2 regions of the Bacillus sp. M13(2017) genome follow, and region 1 is predicted to be linked to the other one. Evidence: riboswitches for the same ligand, from Rfam matches in the RefSeq annotation. Region 1 holds a riboswitch; the other holds the start of a gene.
The links. A riboswitch is a leader RNA that binds a small molecule or an ion and turns the genes downstream of it on or off. The one in region 1 is predicted to bind lysine.
Positions count from the first base shown of each region.

Region 1 (16,153 bases):
AAGCATTGCATTCATCGTCGTTGACTTTCCTGCATTCGTATAACCTACTAATGCTACAACAGGTATTTCATTTTTCTTACGCTGCTTTCGCTGCGTTTGACGCTGGGCAACGAGCGCTTCTAAATCTTTATTTAAAACTGAAATTTGTTCTTCAATTTTACGACGGTCTAACTCTAACTTCTTTTCACCGACACCTTTATTTTTCGTACCAACGCCGCCGCTCTGTCTTCCTAACGATTCACGAAGACCGATTAAACGAGGCATCATATACTGAAGATGGGCTACTTCTACTTGTAGCTGTGCTTCTTTCGTTTTCGCACGTTGCGCAAAAATATCTAAAATTAAAATGGTACGATCAATTACCTTACAATCTAAATCCTCTTCTAAATTTCGAATTTGTGAAGGAGATAATTCATCATTAAAGATAACCATATTCGCATCTATTTCTTGTACATACGCTGCAACTTCTTCAATCTTTCCTTTTCCGATATAATGCGATGGATTTACTCGTTGTAAATTTTGCGTTACTTGCCCAATTACCTCTACATCACAAGCTTCCGCAAGATTTGTTAACTCTTCCATCGAATATGCAAAATCATCTTCATTACCTACATTTACTCCAACTAAAACTGCTCTTTGTAATACTTCTTCCATATATTTATTCCTCCATTTCGATTACGTAAAATAAAAAACACAGGTCGCTGCCTGTGTTTTCGTAAACGGATAAGGGTTCACCAAAGAAATAGAAGAAAGCTATGCTTTCATCCTATTTTATAGTCAAAAAGTCCCAAGATTGTATACGTATCCACAATAAGTGTTCACCTATACAATCCCATTCTATTTATAAAGGCAAAACAAAAAGAGGGCGTATTCGTCCCTCCCTCTTTTTCACATATAAGCTTAATAAAGGGTTCCTTTAAAATAGGCAGACCAATCCCGTTCACTCTGTACACAGACAGAGCCTTTGAGCGCTATTCAATTATTGGCACAAAGTATTGAGACGTAATCTGATTAAGATCAAAGGAAGCCCCTCCGTTCATTTTAAGTTACATAAAGTGTAGCATAAGTAATTCGCTTTCACAAGGTTTAACAACCTATATCACACTAAAGAAAATCGTTATATTTTTACTTTAATCGTCATTTTTTGCGAGTTTTTTCACAACAAAAATAACAAAAGCAATTATCAATTTTAGAAACTTCTCGTATATTATTTTTACAGCACTCGCCAAATTCCTTCATAGTAAGTTAAGTATTATCGTTTTAATACAACAAAAATCTTTATTGACATTTTTATAACCTGATATTAGTATCAGGTTATAAAAATAAAAGTTAGGAGATGTTTCTATGCATTCTAAATCTCGTATTACTGCAATTGGTACTTATGTTCCAGATCAAATATTGTCTAATAACGATTTAGAAAAGATGGTCCATACGAATGATGAATGGATTTTACAAAGAACAGGAATGAGGGAAAGAAGAATCGCTAGCGAAGAAGAATACTCCTCAAACTTAGCCATTAAAGCAATTAAAAATTTATGTACAACATATAAGAAAAACTTAGAAGATGTCGACTGTATCATTGTCGCTACTACTACTGCTGATTACGTTTTCCCTAGTGTTGCTTGCCAAATACAACAATACTTCAACATACCTCATACACTAGCTTTTGATTTAAATGCAACTTGTGCTGGTTTTACATATGGACTACACGTCGGTAATAGCTTAATCACTTCTGGATCACATGAAAAAGTACTTGTCGTAGCGACAGAAACATTATCTAAAGTTACTGATTATAGCGATAGAACGACCTGTATTTTATTCGGTGATGGTGCTGGAGCTATTTTATTAGAAAGAGATGAAGACACCCCAAGCTTTATCGCTGCTCACATGGGAACAAACGGTGATGGCGGCATTCATCTATATAGAACAAACTTATCTACTACTATGAATGGCACACCACTGCAAACAAATGAAAAAATCGTTCAAAATGGAAGAGAAGTATATAAATGGGCAACACGTACAGTGCCAAAAGGCATAAAAGATTTAATACATACCGCAAATATGCAAGTAGATGATATAGACTGGTTCATACCCCACAGCGCTAACTTACGAATGATCGAATCTATTTGCGAAAAATCTCAAATTCCAATACAAAAAACATTAACGAGCGTGGAATATATGGGGAATACCTCTTCAGTCACCATTCCACTCGCTCTAGATTTAGCTATAAAAGAAGGAAAGTTAAATAATGGAGACACACTTTTACTATACGGATTCGGTGGCGGACTTACGCATTTAGGACTTATTTTAGAATGGAATTTAATTTAAGTGTATAAAAAGAGGCTCTAGTCAGTAACTAGAACCTCTTCTTCATTTAATTTCTTACCCCTTTTCGAGACCATATCACAACAGGAATAAGTAACAACGCTAACACGCCTCCAGCCAATGACAATGCCGCATAACTTGAATTCGCTACTACCATACCTGACATCGCTCCACCAGAAGCTCCAGCTAGCGCAATAAAAACATCTATTTTCCCTTGTGTTTTAGCACGTGTATACGGTGTTGTGGAATCAACAATTTGTGCTGTACCACTAATCAATCCGAGGTTCCATCCTAGCCCAAGTAAAGAAAGAGCAACGATTAATAATAATAAAGAATCACTTGGCGCTATCGCAGCTATGACACCCGCTGCAAGTAAAATCACTCCACCAGCTATGCTCATTGTAGTTCGGCCAATTTTATCAATTAACATTCCTGTAACGAGAGATGGAAGATACATTGCACCTACATGAAAACCTATCACAAGTCCTACTGCACTTAAACCGTGACCGTGGTGTCCCATATGAACTGGCGTCATCGTCATAATCGCAACCATCACGATTTGCGTAAGTATCATTACGATTGCTCCAACTGTAATACCTCGTTTATTTTCTTTCGCTTCTTCTGTTATTGGTTGCCCTTTATATGTATGTTCCTGTTTATATCTTTCTATTATGTTAGCAATAATTAAAGGATCTGGACGAAGCATAACAAAAAGAACTAGCCCCGCCAGTATAAATGCTGCTGCCGATAGTATGAACGGACCTGCAAGTTTAGGAACTCCAATTGAATGAGCAAAACTACCCATTACTCCTACTAAATTTGGTCCTGCAACTGCACCGAAAGTCGTCATTACCATCGTAATACTAACAGCCGTTGCTCTCTGCTTCTTATCTGCTAAATCTGTACCTGCATAACGAGCTTGTAGATTCGTGGCTGTACCGGCACCATATATGAGTAAAGAAATAAGTAAAAGAATAATGCTATTCGTTAAAGCTGCCATTACAACACCAATTGCTCCAAATCCGCCTACTATAAACCCTGTTGCAAGACCTATCCGGCGTCCATATCGTTGCGAAAGCTTCCCTACTATGAAAGCTGCTAATGCCGATCCTAATGTAAACATAGCAGTCGGTAATCCTGCAAATGCATCTGTTCCAAGCATTTGCTGCGCAAGAAGTGCTCCCACTGTAATACCAGCAGCTAGTCCTGCACCGCCAAACATTTGTGAAATGCTGACGATTATTAACGTTCGTTTGTATAGTTTTTGTTGCTCCTCTTCTGTGTACACATGATTATCTATTAAAGCCCCTGCCTTATCTAGCAATTCCCCATCCTCCTTTTAAAATTAATCCCTCTTGTTAATGTACTATGTATAATGTTACATATTCAATGGCATTTTCCATTCATACCTTTCATTCTAAAAAACTTTCTAATCATACTCGACTTATCCCATGCTATATTAAAAATACTACTATTCACAATACGCAAGGAGAAAACAATGAAAAAACAGGCTAATAGCAGCCTGTTTCCCTTTACACTTCTTCTACTATCCTTCCCCTTCTCTTTTTACTCAAAGCTCTTCCTTCCCAAAACAACAAACTTACGAAAGCACAAATTAATATAATTGGCACACTTGCTTTATATAAATCTGTAAAACTCATAGCCATCTGATTCTTGGCATAATGATTCACATCATTCGAGAATGTGAGTACCTCTTTCTTTATACTTTCCTCTTGTTTTTCAACTTCTTTTGTCACTTGCCTCATAACTTCTTCTCTTTTTACATCCCTATATTCTACTGGAACTTTTCTTAATATTTCATCCGTCTTGTCGCGAATCAATTCTTCCTTCTTCTCTTTACTTAATCCCATTGTCATTGCATTTTGTTTCTTATTTATATTCGATTCTAAACTTTGATTCTCTATTTTTTCTTTAGTTATTTGTAAAATTTCAGTTTGCTCAGTACTATTCACATGAATATTCCGCACCTTTTCTTCTGCATAACGATATACTTTTTCTTTATTTACAGTTAAATTATGAGTTAAGTTAGAGACAAATATTGCAACCGCCAATACAATTCCAACTTGTCGTAACATTGATACAACACTTTGAGAAGCAGTTAACAGTTCTCCTTCAAATGAAGAAGCACTTAAAACTGTAATTAGCCCCACTACTAAACCATATCCAACACCTAATATCATACACGGAATAATAATTTCTATATTTGTTGAATGAACATCAATCATTTGCAACCAATAGTAGGAAAGCCCCATAACAAGAAATCCTGACAAAATAATAGTTACTTTTCCGAGTTTTTTAATTAAAGTTGCTGCAACTGGTGAAATTAAAAATATCATTGCTGAAATAGGTGTCACTAAAAAAGCCGCTTCAATTTCCGTCCGACCTTGTAGTTTCGTCAAGAACGTTGGAAGCAATACAGTAACTCCAATTAAAAATAAATTACTTAATATAACAACGATAGACGCTCCGACAAACATTCGATCTTGAAATAACTTTAAATTCACCATTGGGTTATGAATCTTTCGTTCTACTAAAACAAATAGAATAAGAGAAATAGTGCTAATTGCATAACAAGACAAAGCAATATTACTTTGCCATCCCCATGTATTACCTTTTACTAATATGAGAGTAAATGAAAAAATTGCTGTGCTACTTAATAGTAGTCCTATCCAATCTATTTTTGAGATAATACGTTCTTCATTTTTTATTTGTAGCATGATGCAACATAACACGATTCCTATTATACAAACCGGAACATTAACGAAGAACACCCATCTCCATCCTAAATTTTGCGTAATAATTCCACCTATCACTGGTCCCATAGCAGCTGACAATCCTTGTGTTACTCCTAAAATCGCAAGCGCAACATGCCTCTTAGCTAATGGCATAGCTGATACACCAATTACCATACTTGTTGGAAATAAAATCGCTGCCCCAATACTTTGTATAAAACGAGAAAAAATAAGAAAATCACCTGTATTAGCAAAAGCGCAAAGTACCGATCCACCACCAAAAATCACCAAACCAAGAATATACATCTTTGCTTTTCCAAAGATATCAGCTATCCGCCCTAACGGAATGGCGAGTACTGCAATCGTCATTGTATAAACATTTAATACCCAAGACATCTTTTCTAATGAAGTATTTACACTCGATTGTATTGCCGGTAAAGCTATATTCATAATTGTCGTATCAATCATACAAAGAAAGATACCTAGACACATTAAAAAGACAATCTTAATACCCTTTGTTTGCTCCATCTTTATATACCCCTTTATTTATTGTGAACGCGTTTTTCATTCTTCTGTTTTATTGTTTTCTTTCGCCTCTAACTCTTCTAATTTTTTCTTCAAAGTCTCCACTTGTGCACTATACGATGCAATACCTACATCTAGTGAAATTTCTTCGACGAAAGTAATACCTACTCTCCACTTTTCATATTTCAATCGAAGATCTGCAATGTACGCTTCTTTTCTTTCAATTTCATCTTTAATCCATTTTTTTATTGTTACATCATCACTATAGTTACCAAAATACATTCTCATTAAAAAATCCGAACGTAAAACATCCTTCTCTACAGGCGTCTGCATGTATTGATAAAATTCTTCACGCCCCTCATCTGTAATAAAGTACATTTTCTTATTCGGTTTTCCCTCTTGCATGACAACTTCTTTTTTTATTTTCCCCTCATTCTCCAATTGTCGTAACGTTGGATAAATCATTCCAAAACTTCCATCAAAAAAATGAGTAAATACGTCTTCAAACACAATTTTAATATCGTAACCAGACAATTCCTTTTCCATTAATAAACCTAAAACAACATCTCTTCCCTTCAAAGTAAAACCCCCACATAGTATATAATCGATAATCATATTAACAATATTAATATGATTATCGATTATATACCTTATTTTGTTATTTGTAAAATGTTTCTAAATAAAAAAGCCCCATAATTTGGTTTTACCAATTCACAGGGCCATTTTCTTATTTACTCTTTCACACCTACATCTTGCAAAACTTCAATATCCTCTTTCATTTCATAATAATAAGAAGGCAATTCTATACCATGTTCTAAGAAATAATCCTCTATGAATGAAATAATGATTTTTAACGTTTTCACACGGGCATACAATTTATCGTTACTTTCAATAATATGCCACTTCGCATTTTGCTTACTTGTTTTTTCAAACATGTCTTCCATCGCTTCAACATACTCATCCCATTTTTCACGATTACGCCAATCTTCGTCTGTAATTTTCCATCTTTTCAAAGGATTTTTCTCTCTATCTTTAAATCTCTTTAACTGTTCCTCTTTACTTATATGGTAGAAGAACTTCCCTATTATGTAATGGTCATCTGTTAGTAGTTTTTCAAAACCATTAATCTCATCGTATGCTCTCATCCACTCTTCCTTTGTAGCAAAACCTTCAACACGCTCAACTAACACTCGACCGTACCATGAGCGATCAAAAATGGTAATTTGCCCGTACTGTGGAATTTTGCGCCAGAAACGTTGCAAATAATGGTAACGTTTTTCATGAGGTGCAGGCGCTCCAATTGGATTTACTTGGAACCCACGCGGGTCAAGATGTTCCGTCACCCGCTTAATTACCCCACCTTTACCAGCCGCATCCCATCCTTCCATAACAAGCATAACCGCGATTTTTTCTTCTTTCAAAATTTGCTGTAATGCTAATAAGCGCCTTTGATATTTTTCGAGTTTCTTGTTGTACTTAGATTTTGATTCAATTTTTTTCGTTAAATCTACTTTAGCAAGATGTCCATTTTCCATAAAACGAATCCCCCTTGTTGTATGATAATGTTATTTTAACATATTTTTGGTAATTTTTTCATATCCTAAAAAGCTGTGTAGAAACATCTCTACACAGCTTCCTTCTCTAATTTCACATCTACAAGCACATTTAACTACATTAAAATAAATAATTTATACGGAACTCTTAGTATATTTTTTTTAAAACGTAAAAATAGCTCTTTTAAAAAGGGCAGCAATCTAAATATAAAAAAACAAATTTATTCTTTCTTACTACATACGTAATTATGCCAGCTATAAGAGTAGTGAATAAAATATTGATTCACTACTCACAATAGCTACCTTACATTATATGGTATATTTACTCGTAAAGAGAAGATAATAACAAGTAAATCTATTAAAGAATGGGAGCTCTAAAAAAATGAAACGAAAAATATTAACTCTCTTTACACTTTTATGCTTAGCACTACCAATACAAGCTAGTGCTTACACATTTCAGTCACTACCGATTGCGTCAAAGTCTAAACAATGGTATGTCGAAATTGATAAATCTCATAACTCAAACAAGCAAGCAATCCAGCCAAAACAAGGTGTATTTGATACGTATAGTTTACTCGTAAAAAACATCGGTCATGATGTATCAAACGTATCTGTGGAAATACTTGATAACAATCCTACCTCTAAAGCTACCTTTAAACCTACTACACCTAATGAAAATATTTCTAAAAGTCATACAAGCTTTGACTACATGGTATTCCCATTAGACTTTAATAGTCATAATTTTAAAGTTGTGATTACTTGGGAAGAAAAGAATTTCTCTTATAACGGCCATCCGGTAAATGAAGGTAAAAAAATGAAACAAACATTTGTATTTAATGAAGAATAAGTCCTAATTTCTTTAGGGCTTATTCTTCTCTTTTGAAACCCTCTTGTATCGCTTCCGTCACTTCTTTTGTAATTTCCAATTCTGTTGCTTCCATACTAATTTTCTTGTGCCAAATATGTACGGACGTTTTTTCATTACAAAGATGTTTTATTAATACTAATTGATTATATGCTAGATTATTTTCTATATGGGTAGCGATATAGACTGTAAAATTGTTCGCTTCAAAGACCTTTTCTTCCAAAATGTATTTACTCTCTAATTGCCTCGTTACTATATCTTTCAAGTTTTCTATAGTCATGCATATCACCCCCTTTTCCCATATAATCAATTAAATCGACGAATACTCGGTACAGACAATGCGATTCCAATTGTTAAAATTACTAAACTAGCTAGTGTTATAATAGTTATCTCGCCACCTATGACAGTAGCTAACCAGCCTACAACTACATACCCTAATGGCAATAAAGCAAAAGAACCCAACATATCAAGGCTTGCCACTCTTCCGAATGCTTCTTCTGGTACAAGTTCCTGTAAACTAGTTTCCCAAATGAGTCCAAATATCATCATGCCAAATCCTTCAATTACCATTAAGAATATTAAGGCGGGTGCCCAAGAAATGAATGGCATAATTAATAAAGCAATGCCACTAATTAAAACACCTCCATAAGCCAGTAATCCTCTCTTATGCCACCGCTCTTTCCCACCAAATATTAATGCGGCAATTACAGCTCCACCACCAGAAAAGGCCATGCCAAGTCCATACACGTAAGCTTCAAAATGATGATGAACATTAAATAACCACGGAATTAATACGACGATAATGACGGCATAACAAATATTTATAAAAGAAAAAACTAAAATTGTAATCCACAGCCACGGATGACTTTTTAAAACTAAAACACCTTCCATAAACTCTTGTTTGTAATTAAGCTTACTCTTTTCAATGGGTTTTACTTTTTTAAACTTAATTTCTTTTAAAAATAATAAACATAAAAATGATAATAAGTACGTTACTGCATCTAGGCCGAAACCTATCCCTGCAGACGCAACCGATACGATTAACCCACCAAGTGCTGGCCCAATTAATCGTATACCTTGATTACTCATTTGAGTGAGTGCGTTAGCTGCATTACGAATTTCAGGAACGAATACTTTCGCCCTTACAGCAGAATATGCTGGTTGGAATATCCCTTCCATAAGTCCGTATAAGGCAACGAGAATATATAAAACTGTAATTGTTAATAAATCCATAAATATAAGCGATGCAAGTAATAGCATTAATATACAGCGGAGTATATCCGTAAATAACATTAATTTAACCCGATCAATTCGGTCTACAATTAAACCTGCAAACGGTAAAGCGAGAATATTAGGTAGCATGTACATTGCCATTGTCATCCCCATCACAACTGTTGAGCCAGTTAATGAATACACAACAACTGGAAGTATGACCATAGTTATCGAACTACCTAAGGCCGAGAGTAATTGTCCAATCCATAAAAATTTAAAATGTGGTGACTCTTTAACTGGCGATAATAATTTACCAACATACCCTAAATCTTTTTCTCTTTGTAATTCCCCTTGCATCTTTCTCTCCTCTTTTCAAATGATTATAGACTTCATAATAAAATGCCGAAAATTAACAATATTCTATTTTAATTATATAAGAAACTATTATGTTATGGTAAAATTATCAAGAAAAATAAAGGAGAATACATTACAATGCCTTCAAATTCACATAACATCGAGCACCGCATCTATACAATGTGTATGATCCAGCGCAACAATGAAGTTTTACTCATAAAACGCCCCAGCCATCGAAGTTTCCCTGGCTATATCGCTCCTGGCGGCAAAGTAGATTTCCCCGAAAGTATCGTTCAAGCCGCTATAAGAGAAGTAAAAGAGGAAACTGGATTACTTGTTTCGAATTTAACTTTTAAAGGATTAGATGAATATGTAAATCCGAAAAGTAATGTTCGGTACATGGTATTTAACTACTGGACAGACTCATTTGAAGGTGAACTTCTTTTAAACCCTTCTGAGGGCGAATTATTATGGATACCAATCGATACAGCACTACATCTTCCTATGCAAGATTGGTTTAAAGAGAGATTCCCATTATTTTTTGAAACAGGCACTTTTGAAATTCAACGTGTTTGGGATAATGAGCTAGATAAACAAATTGCTATAACAATTACACATACGTAAAAAAGCTTGAAATCTCTCCAAGCTTTTCTTACTTCTCCTCTACTTTCTTAATCTTATAATCAATTTCTAAAAACTTAACTCCAAATATCCACATTCTATGATTAGCTTCTAGTATGTGATCCGTGCGCTCTTTTATAATAAAAGTCTCTGCTAATGGTAAACGTATTGTTAAGAACCGAGTATGTAAATAAATCCCCTCATCTCCCTGACCATTTTCTCTTAACTTACTAGTAATGATTAAATCATGACTATCATTATATATTTTCAAAATACCAGTCATATTCGAATAAGGTAAAGGTAAGGCGATATTCATATATGTCTCATTCTTATTTGTATGCTTTGAATAAAGAGCTACAAAAATAGATTCACCTGCTTCATTTTTCCTTAGCCAAGCCCTTACATTCTCTCTTCCATCTTTCTCATCTATTACATTAATGATAGAGCCATGCATCGTTTCCCAATTGCCGCCCATTCCTAAATGTATTTGTCCCACACGCTTACTCATTTTCTCATAACAAAATGCAAATGGGCGGAACCAACGAGCCCATTTAATATTTGATTGCAACTCATACTCTGTTGTATTTTCATAAAAACGAATAATACTTAAAGGTACCTTCGTCACGTCAAATGACTCACTATGAAAATCAGTTATTTGATCAACTAAACCGTTGTATTCCTTACTGCCTACTAAATTGCCGCTATATAAAAAAGCCTCACCAATTGCCACACTTCCTCTTAATTTACTCATTGGTTTCCCATAGTATTTATAATTCGGAACACTCTTTTCGATCATCCAGCCGACAAATGCCGGTAACGCTACTCCAATTCCATTGACAACACCATGAATCCAAACCATTTGAGCAATTGTAATCGTCATTACATGCTTCAAATTCCCGTATGAGTATATAAGTGAGAACATAATTGTAACCATGAGTGTACTAGACGAAACGATTAGAAAAATCTTTGCACTGATAGCATTAAATTTTGCTCTCCAAACGTAAAATCCATACCCATAAATCGCACATAAATATAGAAACACTGCAAAAAATTCAAATATTCTCGAGTATGTAATTCCTATTGCGACTGTCATAGGTGAAATCATGATGATAAACATAATAACATCATATACTTTACTTCTCTTTTCTCTTTTTCTCCCTATTAAACCAGCTGATAATGGCAATAGAAACGCCGAATAATGAAAATGTGCAGCTGTGAGTAAAACAATGTCAGAGCTAAACTGCATAATTGAAAGTTTTGCTACTGAAGCAAAAAACCAAAAACCACCTAAAAACAAATAAATAAACGCACTATCTATGGCGGTCTCTTCTAACGGCTTCCATCCTCTTTCTAGCAATCTACTTACACCAAATAACGCAACAATTCCTGTATATACAAACCAAACTAGCGCAAATACATAGTGATTTGTGACGAAAGCTAGCATTGCACAAATTGCTGCAATTGGATATAAAAACGATACGAATTTATAAAATAATAAATACGATCCATCTCTTTTTCTTTTATCAATAATACAAAGTGACATTGGTATAAATAATAAAACAGATAATAATATAATTGCTTCAACAGGATTTATATTCGACCGCTCACATAATAGAAAAACAACATAACAAGCAAGCCCAAATATTATATTTTTCATATCGTTTATTTCCTTTCCACAAATGTTCCCTTATATGAAAAAAGCGAGCCAATTAACGGGTTTCGTACTTGTACATGAATTCGAAAACACTGTAGTGTTGCATCATAACTTTCAACAATTTTTGCTTCACCATACAAGAATTTTGGCAACGGAATTTTTCTTCCAAACATATAAAACCATTGTTTCTTTGAAGCAATATGCATTGCCCCTAACTCATCGATATGAAAATGTAGTGTAGAAACGAGTAAATGTGGTTCGCCAAAATAATCTACAATTTCATTTTCGTTTTCATCCAATTGCATAACTGCGTTAAAATATCTTTTCTTATTATGAAAATAAAAAGTACGGTTCCACCTTACTAATTCTTGTCCATATTCATCTCGCTCAGCTATGTTTTGTATCGTAAATGGAATTTCCTCTCCTCGTTCCGAGAAAAACATTCGAAACTTCGATGCAATTTTCAATATAAATTTCACGAAAAAAGAGCCACCGTAAATTTCATCCATCTTTCCTTCCCCTGTAAAACTATTCTCTTCTGTAATGGCATAACGCTTCTGCAATTCAGGATGAAGATTTTTATAGGTATCCCCTAATAATCGTTCATACATATTAGCCATACACTTATCCCTTTCTCGCCCTCTTGCAATTTTTCGCGCTTGGTAAATCGAAACTATTTATATAACCGACAATTGATAACCCCATTAGAAGAACATTTAATGTAATCGGATTAAACGGCCCTGTAAAGCTTGCGATATTCGTAAATCCTGCCGCTAACGTTAAAACTAGTAATACAATAATATGCAGTATAAATAATTTTCGTTTTGTTAGTGGCAACAGCCATACGACACCGAAAATTATTTCTAACACCCCAATTATTTTAAGTATATATACACTACTTTCATTTGAACCAATTAATACAGAAAGCATCTTTACTTCTTCTGAATGAGTAAACAGTAGTTTCGGCACTATCCCTTGATATATCCATACAAAAGCAAATAAAAAGCATACGAGCCAATACGTCATTGTTCTTCTAATTAGTAACCTAGGATGAAGCCCCTTTTCTAACCATAATTTTAAGGCATCAAAACTCCAAGCGGTCGCCCAACCTAATAACGGACGAAAAATATAGGAATCTATTACATTTCCTATACGACCAAATCTTGTATCATAATCATATTGTGTCTCAAAATGGATGTATTCTTTATTCGGCGTATACTTCCAATAACCACGTCCTATTTGAATAAGAGATAATGTATTATCCGTCCAAAATTTTAAAGAGGAAATTCTTTCACCAGTTTCTTTTCTTATTTCACCTATTGATTCCCCTTCTCCAGCTATTTCAAGCCCAAATCCAATCTTTGTTTTATACAAAAACTTCTGTGGTTCTCCTTCTTTTTTCTCTAAATACGAAATTTCAGTAAAGCGAGCATCCCACTCTGTATGTATATCTGGTTCTTGCGTATATCTCCATAATTTTTCCATCGTCGTGTTCATTTTTGTCGCAACATAAATAGGCTGTTTCCTTTTCATTCTCCCACCTCCTATGCACTATAAGTTTAATGTACATGCAATGAATTTATTTTGCTACATTTTTCACAAACTTTTCTGTAAAAAGAAAGAATTTTTAAAATATATGTAAAACACTTGATTCCCCGAAAAATTTAAATTATTATAAAACAAATGTTACCAATAACTTCATAAATCAAACACTCTCGCCTAAAACGTGAGATAGAGGTTGCGATACTTATGAGTATTCTAATGGAGACACAGAGATGTCTATGAACTTAGATGAAAGGAAGTATTGCCGAAATTGATAAATTTCTCTGCATTTATCAATTGGGGCTGTTTTCGAATAGAAACAGAACTGTCATATGTACAGACGTGTACGTATGAAGAGCTATCTACAAAAAAGAGATATCATTTTTTTATGATATTCCTTTTTTGGCGGTTTTTTTATTAGCTCCGTTTTCTGTTTCCCTTTTCCTGTAACAGCACCATCCTCACTTATTTGAGATGGTGTTTTTTGTTTGTCTTTCTGGTAACTACAGGAGTATTGGGATTTATATATTTCCTAATCTATTCTTAAAAATAGACGAAAGAAGGAATTTGTAATGGAAACAATTGTTCAAAAATTTGGTGGCACTTCTGTCGGAAGCGTCGAACGCATTCAACATGTAGCAAATTTAATTATTGAAGAATATGAACGAGGTCATAGCGTTGTCTCTGTCGTTTCAGCAATGGGAAAAAGTACGGATCAACTTGTCGCACTCGCTAACGCTATTACAGAAAATCCAAGTAAACGTGAAATGGATATGCTTCTATCTACAGGAGAACAAGTAACTATTTCATTATTAACAATGGCACTGCAAGCAAAAGGCTATCATGCAATTTCATTAACAGGATGGCAAGCTGGTATTACGACAGAATCTGTACATAGTAGTGCACGGATTACTGACATTCATACAGATCGTATTCAATCTTATCTTGCTGAAGGCACGATTGTTATCGTAGCTGGTTTCCAAGGTATAAGTGTAGCAAATGAAATTACAACGCTTGGCCGTGGTGGTTCTGATACGACTGCTGTCGCACTAGCCGCTGCACTTAAAGCAAAAAAATGTGATATTTATACGGATGTGACAGGCGTATATACGACGGACCCACGAGTTGTAAAAGATGCTTACAAATTAGATGAAATTTCTTATGACGAAATGTTAGAGCTTGCTAATCTCGGTGCTGGCGTATTACACCCGCGCGCTGTTGAGTTTGCTAAAAATCATAACGTAGTTTTAGAAGTTCGCTCAAGTATGGAACAAGAAAACGGAACAATTGTAAAAGGAGAATGTAACATGGAACAACAATCAATCGTTAAAGGTATTGCATTTGAGGATAACATTACACGTGTCACAATTAAAGGACTAGAACAAGGCTCGCTTTCAACAGTTTTCTCTACATTAGCAGCAGCACACATTAATGTAGATATCATCATTCAAAGTATTACAAATGAAGGAACTGTACATCTCTCCTTCTCCATTCACTCGAATGATTTAAGAGAAACTTTAAAAGTTTTGGAACAAAATCAAGAAACTCTTCACTACGAATCTGTAGAACATGAAAATCACTTAGCAAAAGTATCAATCGTAGGATCTGGCATGGTATCTAACCCTGGTGTCGCTGCAAATATGTTCACTACTTTAAAAGAAGAAAATATTCATATTAAAATGGTAAGTACATCAGAAATTAAAGTGTCTGTCGTTATTGACCGCCTTCATTTAGTAACAGGTGTTGAGGCGTTGCATCAATCATTTATGGCGAAAATTGAGCCTTTAGTGCAAATGAGCTAATTTGATATTTTCAGTAACGCTTATAAAAAAATCATATTAATCTACTTCCTTCCTATTAAATAAAATGCTGTTCGTTAACAAGATGCTATATGACATATAAAAAAACACCTTGTCACCTTTTCATATACTATGACAAGGTGTTTTTGACTGAAAGGAATTTGTAACTACTTAGTAGTATAATTATGAGGATGATTAAATAATAAACTTTTATACATAAGGAGATAAGACTATGGCAAAAAACAAATTACTACGAATGGACAATGTCAGCATCGTTGTAGAATCCCTTGATAACGCAATCTCTTTCTTCGAGGAGATTGGCTTGAACCTCGAAGGGCGAGCCACTGTCGAAGGTGAATGGGCTGGTCGCGTAACTGGACTCGGCTCTCAGTGCGTAGAGATTGCTATGATGGTCACTCCAGATGGCCACAGCCGAATTGAACTTTCGCGATTTCTCACCCCACCTACTATATCAGATCACCGAAATACTCCTGTAAACGCCCTCGGTTATCTACGCGTCATGTTCACCGTTGAAGACATTGACGAAATGGTATCCAGACTCACTAAGCATGGTGCAGAGCTCGTTGGCGAAGTAGTTCAATACGAGAACTCGTATCGTCTCTGCTACATTCGTGGAGTCGAAGGAATTTTAATCGGTTTAGCGGAAGAACTCGGTAATAAATAAGCAAGTGACGTTTTATAAAAAAGAGGGAATAGCTCTATATTTAAGCTATTCCCTCACTTCTATTAAAACAGATGAATGTTTTCTTTTTTACAAGCTGCACGTAAATCGTCAGGCCATACAGAAGATTGAACTTCACCGATATGTGCTTTACGTAAGAAGTACATGCACATTCTTGATTGTCCAATACCACCGCCGATTGTTAATGGTAGTACGTCTTCTAGTATACCTTTATGGAAATCATACTCACGTTTGAAGTCTTCACCAG
Region 1 covers NZ_KZ268505.1:83,646-99,798, reverse strand. The annotation lists gene hflX (GTPase HflX) at 1-654, opposite strand, end outside; gene CGQ22_RS15570 (ketoacyl-ACP synthase III) at 1,345-2,328, shown strand; gene CGQ22_RS15565 (MFS transporter) at 2,375-3,649, opposite strand; gene CGQ22_RS15560 (MFS transporter) at 3,858-5,606, opposite strand; gene CGQ22_RS15555 (PadR family transcriptional regulator) at 5,643-6,182, opposite strand; gene CGQ22_RS15550 (polyphosphate kinase 2 family protein) at 6,335-7,138, opposite strand; gene CGQ22_RS15545 (hypothetical protein) at 7,539-8,003, shown strand; gene CGQ22_RS15540 (hypothetical protein) at 8,023-8,301, opposite strand; gene CGQ22_RS15535 (MFS transporter) at 8,328-9,590, opposite strand; gene CGQ22_RS15530 (8-oxo-dGTP diphosphatase) at 9,726-10,211, shown strand; gene CGQ22_RS15525 (YndJ family protein) at 10,240-11,865, opposite strand; gene CGQ22_RS15520 (DUF4166 domain-containing protein) at 11,871-12,482, opposite strand; gene CGQ22_RS15515 (DoxX-like family protein) at 12,487-13,395, opposite strand; lysine riboswitch at 13,587-13,773, shown strand; gene CGQ22_RS15505 (aspartate kinase) at 13,977-15,206, shown strand; gene CGQ22_RS15500 (VOC family protein) at 15,436-15,888, shown strand; gene asnA (aspartate--ammonia ligase) at 15,951-16,153, opposite strand, start outside.

Region 2 (16,153 bases), on a different contig from region 1:
CTTTAATACGTCGTACATATCATTTGAAGGTTCGTATCCAAAATGATGATGTAGTTTATTTTCTATCTTTTTTTGAAGTGCAAGGGGGAGGGGACCTTTTAAAAGAAGAAAAACGTCTTTTAATTTTTCTTTCGCTAACAGTTCATCTGTATAGGACTCAATCGCTTCTACGAAATTATGTATAAATAGAATTTCCGTTTTATTTCCGCGGCCTCGCCCTGGAGTCCAGCTAATTAATTGCTCCTCGCTCATTTTCTTTAATAAAATCTTTACGTTTTTCGTACTGCAATATAAAACATCCGCTAATTCTTGTAAGCTATTTCGCATATGTTGTTGATCTTGTGCATGTAGTCTTAGTCTAATGTAATAGTCCATAATTTTCATATATACACTTCCTTCTATCATAAAAGGGGAAACTCTTTAGAATATTCTAACCCTTTTCTTCCTTTTTTTCAAAGTAAAATAAGTAAGCATAAGGAGGGGAAACAATGGGATTTTGGAGTATGCATCGAAATATAAAAATTAGAATTATAACATCATTTTTAACACGTACTGTGTCCACGATGATTTTTCCATTTATGGCGATTTATTTTTCAATAAAGTTAGGTAGTGCGATTGCTGGTGCGTTACTACTCATTAATGTCATAGCTTCATTAGTAATTGGTTTATACGGTGGATATGTTGGAGACCGGCTTGGGCGTAAAAAGGTTATGATTATCGGTCAAAGTATACAAGTCATTTCCATTGCTTGTATGGGAGTTGCGAATTCGGATTACATTGACTCACCATGGCTAACATTTGTGTTTATGTTAGTGAATAGTTTAGGGTCTGGACTTATGAATCCTGCGACAGAGGCGATGTTAATTGATGTGAGTACACCTGAAAATCGAAAAGTGATGTACAGCATTAGTTACTGGGCTATTAATTTATCGATTGCCATTGGAGCGATATTTGGAGGATTACTATTTGAAAACTATAGACTACAATTGTTTATCGTATTAACGCTTGTTGCCATTATGACTTTATATGTGATGGCTGTGTATATGGAAGAAGTGTATGTAGCACGAAAAACGGTGGAGAAGAAAAATGTATTAAAAGATATGGTAGATAGTTATAAAGTCGTGATGAAAGATAAAGCATTTTTAATTTTTTGTGCAGCGAGTATATGTACATTATCGTTAGAGTTTCAAATTAATAATTATTTAGGGGTACGTTTGCAGAAGGAATTTGAAACGGTGCACTTTTTATTCGGGGATGGTTTTACGTTTGATTTAACAGGTATTCGCATGTTGAGCTGGATTTCTGCAGAGAATACAATTTTAGTTGTGTTATGTTCAGCACTTCTTATTAAAATGCTGAAAAGCTTCAATGATTTGAAAATCTTATATGTAGGCTTATTCATTTACACGATTGGATTTACAATACTCGGAACAAGCAATAGTTTATGGATTTTATTAATTGCAGGGCTGTTCCAAACGGTAGGCGAGATGATGTATGTGCCAGTACGTCAATCTATTATGGCAGATATGGTGCCAAATGAGGCAAGAGGCTCATACATGGCGATTAACGGAATGGTCTTTCAAGTGGCAAAAATGAACGGAGCATTAGGTGTTATGCTAGGTTCATTTCTTGCATCTTGGGGCATGAGTGCTCTGTACTTTATCGTGGGTATGAGCAGTATTTTATTATTTATGAAGGCGATTGGGAGAGAGAAGTATGAGGGGGAGGCTTCTCAGATTGGATAAAATGATATGAAAAGCGATGCTAGAAATCGCTTTTCACATGGCTTTTAAAACGGATCAACTTCAGCTAAATCAGGATTGCTATTTGGGTTCGTTAATAAGACTTTCAGCTCACCTACTTCAGAGAGAGCGACGAGGATATAACCACTAATAAGGACGACGAGTCTGATGACTCTTAATGTTTGCAGTGTAATGTCACGGCTATTGTTTTCGGAGTTGTCTTGGGGCGTTGAAGGTGGATTGTTGTTCATAGTTAGGCTCCCATCTCTTGTATTTATATATGTGTAAAATCATTATTTAACTTATGGATAGGAATCGTATAGTCATTTTCACTATATGAGAAATGCCTATGAAAAGTGATTAGAAATTTGGGGACAAAGAAGGGGGGAATTCGCAGGCCATTAAAAATGACATTCCTTTTTATTTTTCATACAAATAAAAAGGTTAACCAAAGTAGCTAAACAGCTATTTTGGTTAACCTATAATAACTATCCTAATATACGCAATGATTCTTCAATAAACGCCGGTATATCTTCTGGTTGTCTACTTGTGACTAGCTGGTTTTGGCATACGACAACCTCTGTGTCATGAAAGTTTCCGCCGGCGTTTTTTAAATCGACTTCAATAGATTTATATCCAGTGACATCACGTCCTTCAAGTGTTTGTGCAGTGATGAGTAGCTGAGGTCCGTGACAAATAGCGAAAACAGGTTTTTTTGCATCCATAAATGCTTTACTAAAGCGAACGAAACGCTCATCTGCACGAAGTATATCTGGAGAAAATCCGCCGGGTATGAAGAGTGCATCAAAGTTTTCTGGAGAAACACCATCAATATTTTTATCAATTACGACTTCGCTTTTTTCTTGTTTACCGTGTACCGTTTTACCTTTTTCCATTTCAATAGTTGTTAATTCATATCCCTTCTGTTTAAAAGCTTCTACTGGCTCTGTGTATTCTGTGTCCTCGAAATAATCCGTTATTAAAATAGCAATTTTTTTACTCATTCTAATCCGCTCCTTACATTATATTATCGGTTCCAGAATCGTCCTTGGGCAATGCCTTCTATAAATGACTCAATTGAAGTGTTTGTTAAGTTGTAAACTCCTGCTCCATCCAGTTTCACCTTACTATGGTCTAAAGCATGAGGGTCACTAAGGACATGAGCTATCGGTTTAAAATGTTTAAAAGTAGTTTCTGCAAATTCTAAAACAGGGGGTTGAATGACAGATTTACTACTAAACACTAATACTGCATCAAAAAGTGAGGAGTCTGCTGTTGTATAAGTATCCGTTACTTTAATGGAATTATTGAAATGATAAATTTTATTATCTATGATGCTATAGTTAATTCGATGCTGTGCAAAAGCTTGAATCCATTCGGACAGAAGAGAGATGCTTGGGTCACCATTTAATAGAATTGCAACATTTTTGGAATCAGCTTTAAAAATAGTATTGGACATGCTGAGTGCAGGTGATTTTGCATCTGAATTTACTTCGTGATTTTCCTTAGGTAAAGGAGCTCCAATAATGTTAGCGACTTCTTGTGCTAATTGACGATCGACGTGGTTTAAAAGAGCAATTACATTTGCCTTCACCATGTCTGATTTGCACTTCCCAACTTCAAAGCAAAAAGCTTCTTTTATATGTTGCTTTTCAATAGGGCTCATACTATTATAGAAAAGTTTAGCCTGAGAATAAAAGTTAAGGAAGCTTTTACTGCGCCCTCTAATTTTATGTCCATCAATCTTTTCTTGATAATGCTCATATCCTCCTTGTTCTGCTTGGACTGTTGCTGGTTGATTATTATTTAAGCCATTAGGATGATAGCTTGTTTGACCACGATGAATTTGCATTTGATGCATACCATCACGTTGATTATTATGAAAAGGACATACAGGCTGATTAATAGGGATTTGATGGAAATTAGGTCCTCCTAAACGAGATAATTGTGTATCTGTATAGGAGAATAATCTTCCTTGCAGAAGAGGGTCATTTGAAAAATCAATACCTGGTACGACATGACCAGGGTGGAAAGCTACCTGCTCCGTTTCCGCAAAGAAGTTATCAACATTTTTGTTCAATGTCATTTTACCAACTAGTTTTACAGGAACTTCTTCTTCCGGCCATAATTTCGTTGGATCTAAAATATCAAAATCAAATGCATGCTCATCTTCTTCTGGAATTAACTGTAATCCAAGCTCCCATTCCGGATAATCGCCTTTTTCAATTGCTTCGTATAAATCTTGACGATGGAAATCAGGATTTTTCCCAGCAATCTTTTGAGCTTCATCCCATACTAATGAATGAACCCCAAGGGCAGGTTTCCAGTGAAACTTTACGAAATGGGCTTTTCCCTCTGCGTTAATGAGTCGAAATGTGTGAACTCCAAAACCTTCCATCATTCGTAAACTACGCGGAATAGCACGGTCGCTCATTTGCCACATGACCATATGCGTGGACTCAGGGTTATGTGCAACAAAATCCCAAAAGGTATCATGAGCGCTAGCTCCTTGAGGAATATCATTATGTGGTTCTGGTTTAACTGCATGGACAAAATCAGGGAATTTAATAGCATCTTGGATAAAGAATACTGGCATATTATTGCCTACTAAATCATAGTTTCCTTCATCTGTATAAAATTTTGTAGCGAATCCGCGTACATCTCTTACTGTGTCGTTGGATCCTTTAGAACCTTGAACGGTTGAGAAACGTACAAATACAGGTGTTTTCTTTGAAGGATTTGTAAGAAAATCTGCTTTCGTATATGCTTCTAACGATTCATAAAGCTGAAAATAACCATGAGCGCCAACTCCGCGTGCATGAACAATTCTTTCGGGAATTCGCTCGTGATCAAAATGGGTCATTTTCTCGCGAAAGTGGAAATCCTCCATTAAGGTTGGGCCTCTTAAGCCCATCTTTAAAGAAAATTCATCTTCGGCTATTTTTACTCCTTGGTTTGTTGTTAAAGCATGTTTGTATTGATTGTCAGTAACGTGATGCTTCAATTGTTCCGTTTTTTTATTCACAATATAGGCCCCTCCTTTACTCTGTTAATTTAATAGATACCCTTTTTATTAGGACGTAAACATGTATTATCGTTTTTGTATGTAAAATCATAAAATATCGGTTGTTCCGGTGATTCTTGTTTGAGGAAAAAAATAAAACGCCAAGGAGAAAATTTATTTTCTCCTTGGCGTTTAAGATAATTCTTTTCGTTAAAACGAGGAAACACGTTGCTTCGTTTTTGGTACAATAATAAATTTGATCCAGAGTAACCCGATAATCATAATGATAAGGCTATGTAAAAATTGTCCCGTAGCAATGAGTATAACAATTGAAAATACAATGAGTTGAATACTTAGCGATATAAAGATTAAGTGAAGAAATTGATTCAGTCGTTTTTCAGTATCAATTGGATATAATGCTACAATAATATTTCCCGAAAAATATTTCCATAGGGAACGGAGCTGCATAGAAATCATATATAGGACGATGTAAGCGATAGCGCCCTTTACGTATATGTTTGGTATAAAATATAAGGCGAAGGCACCAATCAGCCCTAAGCGAATATATATACCGAAATAATCATTCCCTCGTAAAAATGCGAGTGTATGTAAATAGAAGAAAGTTGCTCGTTTTTTATGTAATAAAGGTTCAATCCAAGTTGTAAGCCATTTTCTTTTATTTACTTGCTTGTTTAGTTGCGGAACATCGGTGAAGATGCTAGCAAATTGATAGAAACGAACGTTCATTTTTTCTTCTTGCTCGATTATGTAATCCCACGGTATTCGTTTTGTAGGCTGTTTTTTCGTGTATAGAAGTAGGAAAGCAAGTAGTAAGAGTAATCCGCCTAATATGAGAACATTTGCTACATAAAACAGCATATAAATGACTAGGGCGTTACAAGCAATACGAATGATCAGCCATATATTTTTTTCGTGACTATCACGCCACATCCAATGTATGTATATGTTCCAAGCTTTCGTAACCATTAAAACGAGAAAGATTGTACAGAAGAAAGGTATCGTTAATTGTAATGATTGCAGTGCAAGCGGAACGAGAATAAGGAACGTAAATAATAATGGGAAAAGCTGAATGATGTAATTATATAGAAGAGATTTTTTGAAATAAGAAGTTAATTTCTCTTCTAGTGCTAGTAAATAGACAGCGTCAGGTTTCTGAATAAATGTACGAATAGGGCATCTCGTTATAATGAATGTAAGTACAATCGTGATGAGTAGTAAAGATATTCCTTTAGAAGGAGATGTTTTTAGAAACTGAGCATAGTAGTATGCGCCAACGCATGAAATAAAGATAAAGCTATATAGTAAACCGTTAATCATACGTGCAAAGTATGTAATGATATTTTGAATATGTTGTTGGAAACGGCTGTTCCATAGTGATTCGATTGACATGTTTTTCACCTCTTTGTTCTATTATATATGTTTTGTAAAAGAAAAAACGAGCAAATTGCGTTATGCAACTTGCCCGTCTTTCTTTTCGTTATTTTTTTTCTGATCACGATTCATTAATGGATAGAAGGCAAAGCCGATTACGAATAAACCAATTCCGAGAAGGAACGTTTTTATATCGGCTGCGCCCGTTTTAATAACCCATAGTGCGTAGCAAAGTGCGATAACTGCGACTATGCCATCTGTAATTCTTGCCCGCATTTCATTTTTATATGTTTCACCAGTTGCGACTAGTTTTAACTGGAAGATTGGTGAAACGAGATATGGAATGAGGTAGGCCAGTGTCGATACGGTAATAACGAATGTATAAGCTTCCGCAATGGTTCCTGATAATGTTGAGAATAGGAATACTTGCGACATAATGTTTGTTAATCGTAATGAGTAAATTGGACTTCCTTTTTTATTTGTTTTTGCGAAGAAGGAAGGGAAGAAACCTTCTTTTGCTGCTTGATAAGGGACTTCTGAGCTTAATAAAATCCAGCCTAAGATAGAACCGAACAGGGAAGTAAGAGCAAGTAATGCCATCAGTTTCCCGCCGCCATGACCCATTGCAGCATTTAATGCATCTGCTAATGGACGTTCAGAAGCTTGTAATGTATCAACGTGAAGTACACCCATTGTTAAAATTGTGATTCCTAAGTAAATTGCAACTGTAATAAGTAATCCCGCAACTGTTGCACGTTTTACCGTTTTTGGAGAAACAGCACGGTTTGATAAAAGAACGGCTGATTCAATTCCGATAAACGCCCAAAGCGTTGTAAGAGCAGCTAAATTTACTTGTGAAAGAAGACCGTGTGATGCACCTGATTTATCAATCATCGGTGTGTACCATTGTCCAAACTTAGAAGCTTCGAATGCAAATAACGTAACGACGATGAATAAAAGGAATCCAGTTACTTTCGTTGTTGTTGCTAAAAAGTTTAGCTTTCCAGCTCCGCTTACACCGTTTGTTAATATAATATGAGTTCCCCAAAGTAAGATGGAACAAATTGTAAATGTAATTAGTTTTCCGACTTCTACGTTAAACGAACCGATTGAAAATAGTAGTCGCGTATCTTTCATAATTGGGAAGAAGAGTGATAAATATCCCGCAAATGATGTAATGATGGCAACGTTACTTGCCCAGTTTGCAACCCAATATCCCCATACCATACTGAAACCAGCCATTTTTTTCTTTTTTGGTGTTGAGAATAAAGCATATGCATGACTTTGTGGCCCTGTCGTTAAATCAGGACGACGAATTGCTAAATTACCGAAAACAAGAGCTAGCATTAAAACACCAAACCCTGTAGTTAACCAAGCTAAAGTGACACCGAGTGGGCTTGCTGTTTGTGCCAACGTACTTGGCACCATGAAAATACCAGCGCCAACCATGTTACCGACAACGAAAGCTGTTAGTACCCAAAAGCCCCATTTTTTTTGTTGCATAGAAAATACCTCCAAAGTTAGTATAACCAAGTCAAGCGAGGAGATATGTATGTCTTCCTGAGTCAGGAAGAGAAGTCCCAAACAAAACAAAAAAAGCACGTAATTTGCCGCTACATGCTTTCTATCTTATAAGAAACCCACGACATACCTCTCGATAGCTCTCCACAAACGAAACGTTTGTGACAGTTCTGCACTTATTAAATGCAGACCCAGCAAGCGTGCATGGTGGACACGACTTACTTCGGCAACCATTCCTTTCTCATTCCTTCATCAATGCCACTACATCTCCTGAAATGATACTCTTAATGATTGCAACCTCTACCTCACCGAGATACGAATGAGGATTTAAATATTAAATTAACGTCTTTAAGAGTAACAAATGTATTTTTATACGTCAATGGATATAGTAATAATCAGATTATAGAGAAGAGTTTGTGATTAAAAGAGAACTAGGAGAAGATGTAACGATTATTAGTTCCGCAGAAGAAACAGCGATAGAGTTAAGCACAATTTTACAGCACAAAGGAATTTTGTCTGACAATCTGAATCCGAAGCATCACTTTTTTACAACGGGATCTGTTTTATTATTTGAACATATTGCTGAGCGATGGCTAGGGTATCAAATTTCTGTAGAATGTGTACATTTACCCATGAAAAATGCGTGTATGCATAATTAAGATTTAGTAAATTACTTTTTTAATAAATCACGTTCGTTTCATAAGAAGGAAAGAATAAGCTTTTAATTGAAATGATTAAGGTCATTTTAATTAAAGGAGAGGTTTGATTATGGAATTATCAAGATCTCAATTATTTGCTTTACAGTATATTTCAAAATATGCAGAGAACGAAAAACGTGGGGCTAAAGCAACAATTAATCATATACTTAAAATGTCTAATATTACAGATGAAATATTTGAAGAAGCTGTCGCTAATTTAAAATCTCATGCACGGATTGCTTTACACTTTCATCCAGACAGACTAGATTCGAGTATGAAAAGTGTTGCTGAAGCACTGTTTGAGCAAGGAATATATAAAAGTCAGTTTGAAACATTGCTATCTAATGGAAGCGTATCTGCTTACCCTGGTGGTGAACGTGACCTTTGGGAAAAGAGAATATTTGGAGGAGCATATCAATTAGAAGGCGTAACGAATGATCAACGGCCAAAATATGGAGCGCTAAATTTAATGTTACATCCAGATGGGCCGGCTCCACGTTTTGGTTCATGTTATTTTCTCTTATCTTCAAAAGTTTCTTCGCGCTCTACATATACGTATTTAGATTCGCATCAAGATCCGAAAGAAAAGGGGACTTATGAGGAGTTTGATATGATTTTAGCTGCTCTTTTGGAAGAGACATTTGTAAGAGACTTTGCAATTGGTGAAGGGAATTTGACTCCGACAATATTAATTAATCATTTACTGGGTAACCTGAAAAGGCCGTTTATAGATTTAGTAAGCAAAGAGCCAGCCCGTAATCTTAATCATTATATTGAAGCGCAAATTCATGGAGAGATTTCTCTTAAAGAAGACGTAGAGGTGCTTGTTGTAGATCCTTCATTTAAGGGTACGGATATAGGAAAAGTTTTAGAAGAAATTTGCCTGAAGTATGCGATTGATTTGTATTGGCACATCGGTTTTGTACTTATGGTAGACGAAGTTCCGATGGATTTTAGAGGTTCAAAAATGCCATCTTTAGCAAGACGCATTGCACGGAATCATTGTATCGATGCCAATATAATTGGCTCTGCTGTAGTGGATTTGAAACGCAATCCATTATCTTGGAGTGATCGTGGTACTTATGAAGAAGTGCTTCAGGAATTAAAATTATTATGGCATGTTTTAGTTCGATTTGGAAAACCAAATCGGAAGTAGAACTAACTACTCTGTTTTTTGGAAGTATATATAGAAAAGAAGCTGATCTAAAAATAGATCAGCTTCTTTTTATAAGATTAAACTAAGTTTAATACAGTTACTTTTTCACGTGTCATAGACTCAAGGCTCTTACGAATACCTTGTGCGCCCATACCTGAACCTTTTACACCGATGAATGGGAAGTGGTCAGGGCCGCGCTCTGTGCGTCCGTTAATTTGAACAGAACCAGTTTCGATTTTGTTAGCAATTGCAAATGCTTTGTTAATGTCTTTTGTGAAGACACTTGCTTGCAGGCCGAACTCTGATTTGTTAGCAATCTCAATTGCTTGCTCATCTGAAGAAACACGGATGATTGGAAGGATTGGGCCGAATGGCTCTTCCCAAGCAACTTTCATTTCTTCTGTTACGTGGTCGATTAATGTTGGGTAAATTAAGTTACGCTCACGTTTGTTACCGATAACGATTGTAGCACCTTTTTCAACAGCATCGTCAACTAAGCCTTGAACGAAGTCAGCAGACTTGTCGTCGATTAATGGAACGATTGTGCTGTCTTGTTCTGGAGATCCAACTGATAGTTCAGCTACTTGCGCTTTTAATAAGCTAACAAGCTCGTCCGCTACGTTTTCGTGTACAAGTACACGTTTAATAGCTGTACAACGTTGACCAGAGTAAGAGAATGCACCGCTTACGATATGGTTTGCAGCATCTTGTAAGTCAGCATCTTCACGAACGATACCAGGATCTTTACCACCAAGTTCTAATACAAGTGGAATCATTGAAGCTTTTTTCGCTAAATGTTTACCTGTGTTTGTACCACCTGTGAACGATACCATATTGATGCCTTCGTGTTCTACTAAGTAGTCACCAATTACAGAACCGCGTCCTGTAGCTACGTTTACAAGACCTTTTGGAAGGCCAGCTTTGTGAAGTGCTTCCACCATTTTAATACCACTAATTGCACCTTGAGTTGCTGGTTTGAAAATAACAGCGTTACCCATAATTAATGCTGGTGCAAGTTTTGCAGCAGATAAGTTTACTGGGTAGTTAAACGGTGCGATTGCTAATACAACACCAAGTGGTGCGCGTTGGATAATCGCAAGTTTAGATTTTGTACCGCCCGGGAAGCTATCGCCCATCATGCTTTCTCCGTGCATATGTAAAGCTTCTTCGATCGTGTAACGAATGAAGTCAGCTGTACGAACAACTTCTTTCTTCGCATCTTTATATCCTTTACCGACTTCTTTCATAATGATATCGGCAATTTCATCTTGCATATTTACGAGCTCATCAGCCCATTTATATAAATATTTTGCGCGATCTTGTAGAGAAGCTTCTGCCCATGATTTTTGAGCTTCTTTTGCAGATGCAATTGCTTCATCTACTTCTCCGCGAGTAATTGCTTGTACTTGTCCAATTACTTCGTGTAAGTATGGAGATGGAATTTCGATTGTTTCTCCTGAAGAGCTTTCTCTCCATTCTCCATTTAAATAAAATTTGTACGTATTGCTAGTTGTCATGATTAGTCCTCCTAAAATAGCAACTTGTAAGAGTGAGTATAAGGTGATTGTAGGGGGTTTGATAACATTTTTCAAATGAAATGTTTGTGAAAACGATTTCTTATTATTTTTTTATTTTGTATGCCCTTTCTTACAGAACATTCCCTTATTTCAAAATGATGTATCGTATATTTTCATTCGATCTGTAAAAAAAAATAATTGACAGAATACTCAATAAAGTTGTAAGATTATAAATGGAAAATAAATGAAAGGGGTGTGCGTAATGATTGTAATCGTAAATGTAATGGGTTTAGCTCTGTTAAATGGCAGAAAACATTCATATCATTACGCAACCCGTGCGGATATATAAGGCATTCTCTGTCTTATAAAAAGCGTACGTTGCGTATATCGTAACGTACGCTTTTTATGCATTTTTGTGCATATCGTCAAGCGGCGGTATGCTTTTTTTTGTTTATTTTCCATATTCCTATATAAAACTTTGGAAGGTGGACAAATGTGATGAGATTGTATGGGTTACGAAATGTAAATGTAATGGGTTTGGATAGTGGATAAAGAAATGAGAAGTAAACGAGAACGAGAAGGGAGAGGTTACATTGTTATCAGTATTACTAAAGTTAAAATGGTTTTTTAAAGAGCACTGGAAGAGATATAGTATTGCCATTGGAGCTCTTTTAATTGTGAATATAGTTGAAGTGATTCCCCCGAAAGTGTTAGGGGTTACGATAGATAACATAAAAACAGGAACGTTATCAAACGAAGCTATTATACAGTCTATTCTTATTTTAATAGGGGTTACAATCGTTGGGTATGGTCTTACTTTCGTATGGCAACATCAATTGTTTGGAGGTGCATTCGTACTTGAGAAAACGATGCGCTCTAAATTTATGGGGCATTTACTTAAGATGACGCCGACTTTTTATCAAAAAAATCGTACTGGTGATTTAATGGCGAGAGCGACAAATGATTTGAAAGCAATCGCTATGACAGCTGGTTTTGGTATATTAACGCTCGTGGATTCGAGTTTATATATGCTTACGATTGTCTTTATGATGGGATTTACAATTAGTTGGGAGCTTACATTTGCGGCGCTTATCCCGCTTCCAATTATGGCGTATGCGATGAATATATATGGAAAGAAATTGCATGAAAGATTTACAGTTGCGCAAGATGCGTTTGGTGATATGAACGATAAAGTGCTTGAATCAATCGCTGGTGTGCGCGTTATTCGTGCATACGTACAAGAGAATGCAGACGAGGAAAGATTTCATCACTTAGGAGATGACGTCTACGAAAAAAATATGAAAGTAGCGAGAATTGACGCATTATTCCAACCAACTGTGAAAATGCTTGTTGGCCTTAGTTATTTAATCGGTTTAGTGTACGGCGCATATCTTGTATTTCAATCAAAGGTAACACTTGGTGAACTTGTTTCATTTAACGTGTATTTAGGGATGATGATTTGGCCGATGTTTGCAATTGGTGAATTAATTAATGTTATGCAAAGAGGAAATGCTTCATTAGACCGTGTAAATGAAACATTAGCGTATGAACCAGATGTAAAGGATCCGAAACATCCAAAGCTTGTACAAGAGCCGGATTATATTCAGTTTGATGATGTTACCTTTTCATATCCTTCATCAACTGAAACAAATTTAAAAAAGGTTTCGTTTACATTAAAACAAGGGGAAACGCTTGGGGTTGTTGGAAAAACAGGAAGCGGGAAAACGACGCTTGTACGTCAGCTTCTTCGTCAATATCCGCTTGGAGATGGGGATATTGCAGTCTCTGATGTGACGCTAGATAAAATGACAAATGAAAATGTGCTCGGTTGGATTGGATATGTACCGCAGGAACATATTTTGTTCTCAAAAACAGCGAGGGAAAATATTTTATTTGGAAATAGGGAAGCGACGGAAGAAGAACTCGAGAAAGCGATTGAAATCGCGGCGTTTACAAAGGATTTAGAGTTTTTACCAGAAGGGTTAGAAACGCTCGTTGGAGAGAAGGGTGTTTCTTTATCAGGAGGGCAAAAACAAAGAATCTCGATTGCGCGAGCTGTTATTCAAAATCCAGAAATTTTAATTTTGGATGATTCTTTATCAGCTGTAGATGCTCGTACGGAAGCAGCGATCATTGAAAATATAAGAACGGAAAGAAGCGGAAAGACGACGATTATTACGACGCATCGTTTATCTGCCGTACAACATGCGGATTGGATTCTCGTTATGGATGAAGGCGCAGTTATAGAAGAAGGTACGCATGCTCAGCTTATCCAAAAGGGAGGCTGGTATGCTGAGCAGTTTGAAAGACAACAAGGTGAAAGTGAAAGTGCGGATAGTGGGGTGAAAATATGAGCGTTTCAAAACGATTATTTCAATACGCGATGAAAGTGAAAGGGACGATTTTTGCAGCGATGTTAATGTTATTTATTTTCGTCATCGCAGAGCTTGCCGGTCCTTTCGTCGCTAAAACGATGATTGACGATCATATCGTCGGGATAGAGAAACCTTGGTATGAAACAGAACAGAGTGAAGAAGCTGTTTCGTATAATGGCGCCTTTTATAAGCGAAGTGATCGCTTCCAGCAAGGCGAGACAAAAGGTAAAGAAGTACGTGTGATGCAAGTTGGTTTTCAATATTATTTTGTACCGAATAAAGTGAATATTGAAGGATCACGTACTGTAAAAGGGGGGATGATTACCGTTCAAAATGGTAAGGCGGTGCAAGTGTATAAAGCGAAAGCATTAACGAAAGAAGAAGTGTTTGCGTTTTATAAACCGGAAATAAACCGTCTATTATTGCTTGGTGGTGGCTATTTCGCTTTACTAGTAGTCGTATCATTATTTGCATACGGAAAGCAATTCTTCTTACAGAAGGCGGCGAATAAAATTATTCAAATTATGAGGGAAGATGTGTTTTCTCATATTCAAACGTTGCCGATTCGGTATTTTGATCATTTACCGGCGGGGAAAATTGTTTCGCGTGTGACGAATGATACAGAGGCCATTCGTGATTTATATGTAACGGTGCTGGCAACATTCGTTTCTAGTATCATTTATATTATTGGGATATTTGCTGCGCTATTTTTACTAGATGTGAAGCTCGCTTCATTATGTTTGTTAATTATCCCGATTTTAATTGTTTGGGCCATTTTATATAGAAAATATGCGTCTGTATACAATCATAAAATGCGTTCGCGTTTATCTGATATTAACGGAACAGTGAATGAATCCATTCAAGGGATGCCAATTATTCAAGCGTTCCGTCAAGAGCGTGAAACGAAAAAAGAGTTTGAAGAATTAAATGGCGATTATTTTAAGTATCAAAATAAAATTTTAAATTTAAATGCAGCAACTTCGCATAACTTAGTAGCCGTATTAAGAAATATCGCTTTCACAGGAGTAATTTGGTATTTCGGCGGTGCGTCATTAAGTGCTACAGGTATTATTTCACTTGGGGTACTGTATGCGTTCGTCGATTATTTAACACGATTATTCTCGCCAATTACGAATATGGTGAACCAGCTTGCAAACTTAGAGCAAGCGCGCGTTGCATCAGAACGTGTCTTTGAATTGTTAGAGGAAAAAGGAGAAGCGGTAGAAGAAGAACGTATGCCTCGTTTAAAAGGAAATGTAAAATTTGATAATGTATCATTTTCTTATAATGGAAAAGATGAAGTGTTAAAAAATATTTCTTTTGAAGCGAAACAAGGCGAGACAGTGGCACTTGTCGGTCATACTGGATCAGGAAAAAGTTCCATCATGAATGTACTCTTTCAATTTTATGAGTTTGAAAAAGGGAAACTTACGATTGATGGTCACGATGTAAAAGAAATGCCGAAACAAGCAACTCGTGAGCATATGGGAATCGTACTGCAAGACCCGTTTCTTTTCAGCGGAACGGTTGCTTCTAATGTAAGCTTAGAAAACGAAAAAATTTCAAAAGAGCGTATCATAAAAGCATTGCATGATGTCGGTGCTGAAAGATTTGCGAACAATATAAATGAAGAAATTACAGAAAAGGGAAGTACACTTTCAACCGGAGAACGTCAGCTTATATCGTTTGCTAGGGCGCTTGCTTTTGATCCCGCTATTTTAATTTTAGATGAAGCAACGTCTAGTATTGATACAGAAACAGAGGCGATGATTCAACAAGCATTGGAAGTTGTAAAAAAAGGAAGAACGACATTTATTATTGCTCATCGTCTTTCAACGATTAAAAGCGCAGATCAAATTATTGTGCTCGATAGAGGGACGATTTTAGAAAAAGGGTCTCATGATGAACTAATGAAAAAGCGCGGGCGTTATTACGATATGTACAAAACGCAAATGGAAGGTAATCAGAGTGCTTAATATGTACGGGGGAGAACTTGTGATTTTCACAAGTTCTTTTTTATTGATGAACATGTCGACTCTTTAGCAAATTACGACAGTTAAATAAGAAGTATTGTTTTACCTTTTTCTCCATAAATGCTATATTAAAAAATGTTACTTATTTTTTGTATGTAGCGTTATTTTTCCCTTTTGTTTGATTATGAAGAAAAAGGATAAACTAAATAAGAACATTTTCATTGAAAAATTGTTCAAGATTGCATACAATCAATATAGTTTTTAAATTCCTATCAGAATACTTGGAGGATTACTATCATGAAGAAATTATTTTCAGTGCTTGCAGTAACTACATTAGCGATCGGGATTGTAGCCGGCTGCGGTAAAGAAGAGAAAAAAGATACAGCTAGTCAAGACGCGTTACAAAAGATTAAACAAAGCGGTGAACTTGTAATTGGTACAGAAGGTACATATCCACCATTTACGTTCCACGATTCAAGCAATAAATTAACTGGATTTGACGTTGAATTAGCAGAAGAAGTTGCAAAACGTTTAGGTGTAAAACCTGTATTTAAAGAAACACAATGGGATAGCTTACTTGCTGGCCTTGATGCAAAACGTTTCGATATGGTTGCAAACGAAGTTGGTATTCGTGAAGATCGTCAAAAGAAATACGATTTCTCTAAGCCATACGTTTCATCTTCAGCGGCATTAGTTATTGCAAAAGATAAAGATAAGCCTGCTACATTTGCTGATGTAAAAGGATTAAAAGGAGCACAATCTTTAACGAGTAACT
Region 2 covers NZ_KZ268512.1:119,827-135,979, reverse strand. The annotation lists gene CGQ22_RS23940 (SgrR family transcriptional regulator) at 1-405, opposite strand, end outside; gene CGQ22_RS23935 (MDR family MFS transporter) at 489-1,745, shown strand; gene CGQ22_RS23930 (hypothetical protein) at 1,790-1,993, opposite strand; gene CGQ22_RS23925 (type 1 glutamine amidotransferase domain-containing protein) at 2,231-2,746, opposite strand; gene CGQ22_RS23920 (catalase) at 2,770-4,767, opposite strand; gene CGQ22_RS23915 (ABC transporter permease) at 4,957-6,156, opposite strand; gene CGQ22_RS23910 (amino acid permease) at 6,217-7,641, opposite strand; lysine riboswitch at 7,789-7,970, opposite strand; partial or broken gene CGQ22_RS23905 (glutamate racemase) at 8,070-8,318, shown strand; gene CGQ22_RS23900 (DUF3626 domain-containing protein) at 8,428-9,513, shown strand; gene gapN (NADP-dependent glyceraldehyde-3-phosphate dehydrogenase) at 9,591-11,030, opposite strand; gene CGQ22_RS23875 (ABC transporter ATP-binding protein) at 11,624-13,384, shown strand; gene CGQ22_RS23870 (ABC transporter ATP-binding protein) at 13,381-15,381, shown strand; gene CGQ22_RS23860 (amino acid ABC transporter substrate-binding protein) at 15,676-16,153, shown strand, end outside.
Region 2: another riboswitch for lysine. It lies ahead of CGQ22_RS23910 (amino acid permease); the one in region 1 lies ahead of CGQ22_RS15505 (aspartate kinase).